2 regions of the Paenibacillus sp. BC26 genome follow, and region 2 is predicted to be linked to the other one. Evidence: a T-box and tRNA genes for the amino acid it is inferred to sense, from the RefSeq annotation. Region 2 holds a T-box; the other holds one or more tRNA genes.
What was found. A T-box is a leader RNA that pairs with one kind of tRNA and senses whether it is charged. The one in region 2 lies ahead of metG (methionine--tRNA ligase), so its partner is inferred to be a tRNA-Met.
Positions count from the first base shown of each region.

Region 1: it encodes a tRNA-Met, which carries the amino acid that the T-box ahead of metG (methionine--tRNA ligase) is inferred to sense. The anticodon was not compared.

Region 1 is NZ_FPAD01000001.1:3,345,187-3,350,176, forward strand. Features, by position in the region: gene BM412_RS15120 (LamG-like jellyroll fold domain-containing protein) at 1-1,966, opposite strand, end outside; tRNA gene BM412_RS15125 (tRNA-Leu) at 2,434-2,519, opposite strand; tRNA gene BM412_RS15130 (tRNA-Ile) at 2,538-2,614, opposite strand; tRNA gene BM412_RS15135 (tRNA-Met) at 2,636-2,712, opposite strand; gene BM412_RS32145 (hypothetical protein) at 2,794-2,958, opposite strand; gene BM412_RS15140 (ABC transporter substrate-binding protein) at 3,098-4,600, opposite strand; gene BM412_RS15145 (ABC transporter ATP-binding protein) at 4,645-4,990, opposite strand, start outside.
Region 2 is NZ_FPAD01000003.1:179,668-184,657, reverse strand. Features, by position in the region: gene mraY (phospho-N-acetylmuramoyl-pentapeptide-transferase) at 668-1,621, opposite strand; gene BM412_RS22000 (class I SAM-dependent methyltransferase) at 1,621-2,400, opposite strand; T-box leader at 2,578-2,839, shown strand; gene metG (methionine--tRNA ligase) at 2,899-4,545, shown strand; gene BM412_RS21990 (LysE/ArgO family amino acid transporter) at 4,644-4,990, opposite strand, start outside.

The DNA.
Region 1 (4,990 bases), on a different contig from region 2:
TGTCGGTGTAATTGTTTTCACTGGTGCCCCAACCGATACTCCACCAGACTTCTCCATTATGTAATCCCCAACTGCCATCGGAGCCGCCATAAGGTGGAGCCATTAAAGAACTGGATGTTCCGGGGCTGGGAGCCGAAGGCTTTACCCATACGCCCATGGAAAGATCATTCATATTCGCGAACTGAGCACCGTAATCGATCGTGAGCCCACTCGCACCTCTGCTATCCGTGGAGATCGCGGAAGTATCTCCCCGGCCGCTGTGATCGATATCCCACACATAGTTGGTCAATGTGGCCGTCAGACCGTCCGAAAGTGCGCCAGAGGTCGTACCATTACCCTCATTGAAAGGGAAAAGAATCTCGCCTTGGAAGGGATCGCCCGGATTGCCGCCCTCGCTAGTATTAGGCGCTCTGTTAAATAGCGCTTCATGCGCGGTGTCGCCCAGAACGGAAGGGAAAACGGAAAGCTCATCCAGAAGGCCTGTGTACGCGCTTCCATTATAGCCGGCCCCGCCGAACCATTTGTAGGCTTGCAGATTAATAGGGAATGTGGACGTGTAGGTCTTGTTACCGATCTGATTGCCGTCCACATACAGTGCGACTGTTTTCGCCGTCGCGCTGAAGGAGAACGCCACATAGTGCCAGTTGCCGTCGGCCAAATTCCCCGCTGGTGCCGACAGACTGCTCCCCCACTCGGATCCGTCCGATCCGTATGATGTGAAGTTTAGCGTTGTGTCGGCGTAATTGTTTTCACTGGTGCCCCAGCCGATATTCCACCAGATTTCTCCTGCGTTTAACCCCCAATTGCCAGTGGTACCGGCATAAGGCGGGGCCAATAAATAACTGGAAGTTGCGGGAGTGGGAGCTGAGGGCTTCACCCAAACGCCCATCGTAAGATCATTTACATTCGCGAACTCAGTACCGTAGTCGATTGTGAGCCCGTTCTGGCCTGTCTGATCATTGGCAATTGCGGAAGTATCGCCCCGGCCATTGTGATCGATATCCCATACATAGTTGTTCAACGTGGCCGTTAGATCACCCGAAAAGGCGCCGGAGGTTGAACCACTACCCTCATTGAAGGGGAATAGAATCTCGCCTTGAAAAGGATCGCCGGGATCGCCCGGATTGCCGCCAATACTCGTATTAGGCACTCTGTTATATAGCGCTGCATGCGAGGTGTCGTCGAGAACAGATGGGAAAACGGAAAGCTCATCCAGAAGGCCGGTATACGACTTATCCTGGTACCCATTCCCGCCGAACCATTTGTACGCCTGTAGATTGACCGGATATAGAGAGCTATAATCTTTTTCGCCGATCTGATTGCCGTCCACATAGAGAGCAATCTTATTTGCAGTCGTACTTAAGGAGAACGCCAAATAGTGCCAGTTGCCGTCGGCCAGATTCCCTGCCGCCGCTGAAATGCCGCCTTCCCATTCGGAACCATCCGATCCGTAAGATAGTAAGCTAATATTTGTGTCAGCGAAGTTGTTTGCGCTGGTGCCCCAGTTAATACTCCACCAGATTTCTCCATTGCTGAAACCCCAATTGCCTGTGGTGCCGCTATAAGGGGGAGCCATCAAAGAACTGGTTTGTCCGGAATTGGGAGCTGAGGGCTTTACCCAAACGCCCATCGTAAGATCATTTACATTCGAGAACGAGGTGCCGTAATCGATTGTGATCCCGTTTTTGCCTGTTTGGTCATTGGAGATCGCGGGAGTAGCGCCTCGACCGTTTGGATTCCATACATAGTTGTCTAATGTAGCTGTTAGATCGCCCGAAAGGGCACTGGAGGTTGAACCGTTCCCCTCATTGAAGGGGAAAAGGATCTCGCCTTGGAAGGGATCGCTGCCGGTAGTGGTTTCTGCGAAAGCTGTCGCCGGCAGTAGCGTAAGTACCGCCAGCAAAATGCTGAGAACCAAAGATGTCAGACGTGAAGCCAAACGTGATGTCCGTTTATGCTTGTTCATTTTATCATTCCTTCTATGGTATATTTTGCGAAACGATCCATAGCTCATCATAATGGCAAAGGAAACTTCACCTCATCTCCCATTTGTAGCGACAAAAAACATCTGCAACCTCCAAATTCACGTTTCAAGATGCATGCGCTTATTCATCGTCAACTTGTATTTTAGAGTCAGCATGAAAAGGAGAAAATGAACATCTCTACGATTTTTGGACAAATCTTGTTGCAGCTTCCTATTACGCCTCTTTATTTATTACGAAGGGAAGCAAGCTGGCAAAAATAAAACGGCTGCCTTAGCTGGCAGCCGTTTCATATATCGTCGATATTTCTATTCCGAGCCATAAAAAAAAACTCCTCTTCATCACTATTGTGGCATGTGATGAAAAAGAGTATTATCTTTCGCTTAAATATGAGATGCAAACTTCCTATAAAAATGGAAAAAACCTTGATTCATCAAGGTTTCTTGTTGGATGCCGAGGACGGGAATCGAACCCGTACGGTGGTCACCCACCGCAGGATTTTAAGTCCTGTGCGTCTGCCAGTTCCGCCACCCCGGCATGTTCATGATTGTGGAATGGTGGGCCCTGAGGGACTCGAACCCCCGACCAATCGGTTATGAGCCGACCGCTCTAACCAACTGAGCTAAGGGCCCTTACGATAATAATCGAAAGGTTGGTTGCGGGGGCAGGATTTGAACCTGCGGCCTTCGGGTTATGAGCCCGACGAGCTACCGAGCTGCTCCACCCCGCGTTAACACTCATTCACTACAAATCATTCAATGGCGACAAGAAATAATATACTATATGATCCATGAATAAGTCAAGCATATTTTTATGGAAGGAATCGAACGCCGAATCTTCCTTTCCGCGAACGAAATACTTCGATCTCTTGCGGACATTCATATCCGTATACCCACCAGTCGTTTTCCATCCGTCTAACCAGACATCCGGCTTGAAATTTGGTCTCGTACAGACGCCCCCAATACACCCATTTCATGTCACTTACTCCCTTCTTCGCCGTTTCGCTTAGAATGCCCCATTTTCGGAAAAAACAAGCATCGGCTCTGAACGGTCTCAACATAAACAAAAAAACCGCATCGACGCGAATTGCGCCAATGCGGTTCCTTCATGATGATTTAGCCTTTGCCGCCGTAAACATCAATGCCTACGCCGCCTCCGCCTTCAACCGGCTCAAGCGGACCATTCGGATTGTCCTTAATCTTCTGCAGCATGGCATCCCCTTTGGTCTGCCATTCCTTAAGCGCTTCTTCGACGGATTTCTTCTTCTGAATGACCTCCTGGAAGAGCGGCTGCGCAAATTGTTGAACCTGATAGAGGTTCGGCTTCTCGCGGTAAAGCTTCTCAAGATTAATATCCTGAGGTGGAATCGGCTTGAGGGAGTAGAAGGCTTGAATGTTATAGTTCATGCCGTCCTTCGGCTTCAGGAACGATTTACGAGCTACCATCTCATAGGTGCTGCGGGATTTCAGCTTCGCCCATTCCTTGCTGTTGTTAAACTGGATGAAGTCCCAAGCATCTTCGCTGTTTTGTGCATTGGCGCTGATCGCCATCAGATTATTCAAGTAGATATTGCCGCCAATGCCCGGAGCTTCCTCGAAAGTCGGGATCGTGACGACATCCCAATCCGGGGACGGAATCTTAGGGTTCTTAGCGGAATAATCTTTGGCTCTGGCCAGCTCATTCACGTAATCATAGCCGCCGATCATCATCGCAATACGGCCGCTGATGAACAGATCGCCTTGGAACGGATTGAATACAGCTTTCTCATCCCGTGCAATGCCGCCTCCGCCGCCGTTGTTCATATCTTCTTGGGTAGGTACGATTTTCTCTTGGTACAGCGCGGCTACTTCACTCCACACTTTGCGCCATTGCGGCGTATCTACGGTCATCTTCTCTGCTTTATTATCAAACATCTTCAGCTGCAGAGGTGCCGAGTAGGTTTGGGAATCCCAGAACGGGTCTCCGCTCCAACGATTGAACGAGAAGCCGAACTTACGCTCTGCACCTTCGCCCTTGGCTACCTGTTTCGCTTTCGTCAGGATATCCGTCCAAGTCATACCGTCTGTCGGCGGCGTTACGCCCGCATCGGTAAAGAGCTTCTTGTTATAGTAGAGAGCCGATGCATTGAAGGTCGGCGTAAGCGCGTAGATGCTGCCGCCTCCCGCGTCCTTGATTCCGTCAATAACCGTCGGTACGAAATCCTCGATATCGAATTCGCTCTCTTGAATAAGCGGATCCAGCTGTTTAAGCAGATTGTCTTCTACAAGTCGCTTCAGATAGGAAGACTCCAATACCACGACATCAACCGGATTCTTGCCGTTGATCATCTCTTTCAGCTTCTCGTACGGATCCGGCTGCTTCTTGTTCGGATCGGGCTCTTCGAAACGCTGATCGTCATAGTTGATCGCTGCTGCGATTTCGATGTCGATATTCGGATGCGTCAGTTCATAACCATCCGTGAACTGTTGGCGCAGGTAGGGTTCATTATCGGAATTGGAATACATAAAGCCGATTCGCAGTACATGGCGTTCTGCTTCGTTACCGCTGTCTCCCTTGCTGCAAGCTGCAAGACTTGATGCCAGCAGGCCTGCCGTAACCGCCAAAGCTGAAGTCCTCATAATTAGTTTTCCCCGTGAACGTCTTACCTTCTTCTCCATTCGTTCTACCCCTCCAGTGATTTAGGCGGTGATATAATGATGCGCTCACCGTCAAATTCCATTGATGCTTTATCTGTAATTTGTAATGCCGTTAAATAAGATTTCGGAATTTGAAGCCTGCCCACTCGGTCTACGACAACATATTCTTCATGGATGGCTTGATCGCCGCCGAGCGTCGAATGGTTCCCTGTCTGATCGTTATCGTCCAAATTCGGGTTCCGCTTAATAAATTCGGTACTGGTTAATCCGTCCCGAATCGCCACGACGCGATCAACCTTGCCGGCTAACGATAAGTCATGCGTAACGATAACAATCGTAATGCCGATCTCGCGGTTAAGCCTGCGGAAGATA
Region 2 (4,990 bases):
AAGGTGAAACTTATGCATTTGCGACCCTGCTGCTAGTGTTAAAAAGGACTGACTCCAATTTGCGCTGCCGCGTCTATTGAGGTCAGTCCTTTTTGTGTGGGAGCTGTACGCCGGCAGTTGCCCTTCTTGGCGCTTCTCCAACTAAGATTCGGTAGTTCATGCCGTGAAATTCCAGACACATGCCGCCGGATTTTCACGCTAACGAACCACAGAAGCCTTATTTCAGCAAATTGGCCCGTCATGAAATTCTAACGAATCCTACAGGTCTTATTTCATGTTTTGAGGCCTCTTTTCGAGCCTTAATGGCAGAATAGCGTTCCTACGATTCGTTAGAATTGAAAAGGGGCGATTTTCAGCTAAATAAGACCCGTACGATTCGTTAGCGCGCAGCTGCTGCAACACCTAGAGGTGCACATGGACGTCCAAGTAGCTACTTTCGTGCATGAAGCACACCTAGAGGTCTACACGGAAACCCAAGTAGCTAATTTCGTGCATGAAGCACACCTAGAGGTCTACATAAAAATAAAGAAGCTAGTTTCGTACAGCCCCCACCAAGAGAGCTGCTTTCGGAGCAATACGCTGGTAGGGGAGCGACGAATGAGGTAGGTAAGTAACAGTTAGTTAAAGAGCTCCTTTTTGTGAGAGGTGTAGGCAGCCTCTCGCATGCTCACAACAAATACTTCCAAAGCAACCACGACACAAAAGCCGCCAGCCAGGAGACAAACCCGAAGATCATGACAATTTTGTTCTCGCTCCAGCCATACTTCAAGCTAAAATGATAATGAATCGGGGCCATGCGGAAGATGCGCAGCTTCGTCTTCTTGTAGTACCACACCTGCAGAATCACGGACAGCTGTTCGGCCAGATAGATGATGAACAGAATCGGAATGAGAATCTCTACCTTCTCGATAACCGCCAAGAAGGTGAGCGAGCCGCCAATTGCCAAGGAGCCGGTGTCGCCCATGAATGCTTTTGCCGGGTAAATATTGTAGATGAACAAACCCAGCAGACAGCCGATCATGACCAGTGAGAACGTCTGCACTTCGACTCTCTCGGAGATAACGAAGAAGAAGAAAAAGGTCGGAATCGCCACGTTGATCAACAGCCCGTCCAACCCATCGGTAAAGTTTATGGCATTAGCGGAGCCTACAATGAACAACAGCATGATGACCAGATACAGCCACGGGGGTAAGTGGAGCGAGAAACCCCCGAATACCGCAATGTCCGGGCTTAAGTTGAATTGCTGAAGCAACACAAGCAGCAATACAAAGGCAAAGGTGAACTGAAGGACCAGCTTCATTTTGCCGGAGATGCCTTGCGGATCTTGAAAGGCCGCCTTTCGAAAATCATCCATGAACCCCACAATGCCGAATAAAACAAACGTTGTGCCTATGAACAACACCATCGGCTCGGGATGAACGTAGACCGAAACCATAATGCCGATTAGCAGAATTAACCCCGACATTAGCGGCGTGCCGCGTTTAGCTTGATGATCGGGCGGCAATTCCGCACGTATCGGCTGTGTAAGTTTAAGTGCGCGCAAGCCCCAGATGAGCAACGGGGTCAGCAGCGTGACGAGGAGGAACGATATCCCCGACGCACTCAGTATAGAAGTATCCATCAGCTCGGTTCTCCTTCAGTCCGGGATTTATGACATTTAATAATGAGCGTCGATGGGAGAATGCGCGCCTTTGCGCCGGAGTACCATTTTGCCGGATTGACCGCGTCCCCTTCATCCAACTTAGACTCTTCAATGACAGCATCTATGACAAATCCGGCGCCGATCAACGCGTTGATGAACGTACTTACTTTGCGATTGTGCATAACAATGGGTGTCCCTCTCCATGCCTCATGCCGCTCGAAACCCTCCGACACATAGGAGCGTCTGAATTTCAACACGTCCTCGCTGTATTCCACCACGCTATGCACGGGATGCTCCCAGCTAAACACAAAGATGCCGCCCGGCTTCAAGCTTCTATGAATGTGACTTAACGTCCGAGGCAAATCCACGGTCCAACCGAGCGCATAGATCGATACCGCTTTATCAAAATAGTTCTCGGGCAGCTCCGCCATCTCTTCCATCGGTGACTCAATGAGAACGACAGGCGTGTCCAGATTAGAGACAACCTGCCTTGCCGTCTCAATCTGCGAGCCGGATAAATCCACGCCCCAGAGCTCGCGCGCACCGCGTCCGGCCAAATACTCCAGCGTATGCCCGCTTCCGCACCCTACTTCAACGATTGAGCAGTTCGCTATCGTCCCCAGCAGGTTCAACTCTTCCTCCGTGGGGGCATAGGAGCCATAGGATAGACGATTGAGCGAGCCTTCAAAAAACTGATCCGCGACTTTATTCCAGCCCTCTTTATTAATTTGAATGATATCCTTGTGCTGCTGCAGCATGTTCGGATCCCTCCGCTTGGTTTGGAAGTCTATCACCCTAAATGCTAGCATTATATGGAAAAATGTTGCAAGAGCTAATTCGCACGAACCAATTACGGCTGTCATAGTATACGTTTATAAGAGCCCTTGACTTGGAAATTTCTATGCCTTATAATCTCGAATAAGCTGAATATTCAAACAAAAGCTATGAAGAGAAAGAGTATCGCGAAGATGTCTTTTACAGAGAGCCCCGATCCGGTGCAAAGGGGTAAAGAATACACGCGAGAATATGGTCTCTGAGCTGTGCCCCGAACCTTCTATGGGTGTAGGCTGCACCGGATCCCGCACCCGTTATTGTGCTAGGGTATAACCGCCAACCGCGGCGTACCTGAAGAGGTGAATGCCGCGAGGCATTTATAAAATTGGGTGGTACCACGTGAGCACAGCTCTCGTCCCTTCGGGATGAGGGCTTTTTCTGTTTTCTATTTGTTCTGTTTTCCATTGAAGGAGGCGATGTGGATGGCACCTGTATTTATTGGCGGCGCTTGGCCGTATGCGAATGGTTCGTTGCACTTGGGGCGACTTGCGAGTTTATTGCCCGGAGATGTTCTGGCCCGTTATTACCGTGCCAAAGGCGAACCTGTATTGTACGTATCAGGGAGCGATTGCCACGGCACTCCGGTGGCGGTGCAAGCGATTCAAGAAGGCGTTTCGCCAAGCGATATCGCAGACCGGTATCATCGGGAATTTGCCGATTGTTTTGCGCAGCTTGGTTTCACGTATGACCTCTATACGCGGACGGATCAGCCGTTCCATCATCAGGTCGTGCAGGAGATCTTCCTGAAGCTGCTTGAGAATGGCCATTTGTACAAGAAAACCATTCAACAAACCTACTGCGAGACGGATAAACGGTTTCTGCCGGATCGTTACGTGGAAGGCGTATGCCCGGCGTGCGGAAGTCGTGCCCGAGGCGATCAATGCGATGCTTGTTCCACCATACTCGACCCAGCGGATCTGTCGGATAAAACTTGCAAACTATGCGGCAATCCCCCTACCGAACGAGCCACGGAGCATTACTATCTCGCTCTCTCCCATTTCCAAGATGAGCTGACAGCTTATGCCGATAAGGCGCATGGCTGGCGAGAGAACGCGGTTCAGCTGACTAAGCGTTATTTGGAGGAAGGCCTTCATGATCGCGCGGCAACGAGAGACCTGGACTGGGGCGTGGATGTACCGGTAGAGGGCTTCGAGGATAAGAAAATCTATGTCTGGATTGAAGCGGTCAGCGGTTATCTGTCCGCCAGCAAGCAGTGGGCTGCCCAGACCGGCGGGAGCTGGGAGACCTTCTGGGTAGATGGCGACAGGGACATAACGGCTTATTACGTGCACGGCAAAGACAATATTCCCTTTCATACGTTAATATGGCCTGCAGTTCTTCTGGGTGGTGGCGGGCTGCATGTGCCGGATCGGATTATTTCCTGCGAATACATGACGCTGGAGGGGAAGAAATTCTCGACCAGCCGCAATTGGGCGGTGTGGGTGCCTGACATCATGAGCCGGTATCAGCCGGACTCGATCCGCTATTTCCTTATCGCCAATGGCTCTGAGAGACGGGATACGGATTTTTCTTGGCGGGAGTTTATCCACAGTCACAATGGGGAGCTGCTCGGCGCTTTCGGCAATTTCGTGAACCGCACGCTTGCTTTTATCACGAAATCATTCGAAGGACGTGTACCCGCAGGCGAACTAAGCGACGAATGGAAGCAGCTTCTTACGGAGCTATACTTCGAGTCGGGGACACTTATTGAAGAAGGCCGATTGAAAGAAGCATTGGAGCTGATATTGGCACAGATCCGCCGGGCCAACAAATACTTCGATGAGCAGAAGCCTTGGGCACAAATTAAAGAGGATCGGGATGCATGCGGCATTACGCTCCATACCTGTGTTGGGATTATTGCGAATTTAGCCAATCTGCTGCAGCCGTTCATCCCCTTCTCCTGTGAGCGTATCCGAACCTTTCTCTCGCTTGAACAGCCTGTTTGGAAGCTCGTTACTGTATCAGCCGACCGGCAAATTCAAAGTCTATCGCTGTTATTCGAGCGCATTGATCCCAAACGTATTGAAGAGGAAGAAGCGGCTCTACTAAATAGTCGGTCGCAGCTCTAGCCGGGGCTGGATCCCACCATCCTTCAACGCCGCAACAAGAAAGAACCGCCAAGGCCACTCGCTCGCCCTGACGGTTCTTTTCTGTTCTCTCGTACTCTCTACTCACTAATCAAATTAATGAGCAAATATACAGCCGTTCCCCACATGACCACCGCGGAAACTTTGTTCAGCGCAATCATAATCCGCCCGGATTTATCCAAGCTGCCCGTGAGTCGTCCGGCCGCGGCCAGACTGGTGAACCAAAGCCACGAAACGACCACGCAGGCCACCGTGAAGAGCATCTTCTCGGTCCCGCTGTATTGCAGGGAGCCTGTCCCAATGACGCCGATCGTGTCCAGAATCGCATGCGGATTGAGGAGCGACACCGATGCTGCGAAAGCAATCTGTTTCTTCGCTCCGAGGGCCTCCGAGGAAGAGGATTCCCGATTGGCCGGCTTGCTTTTCC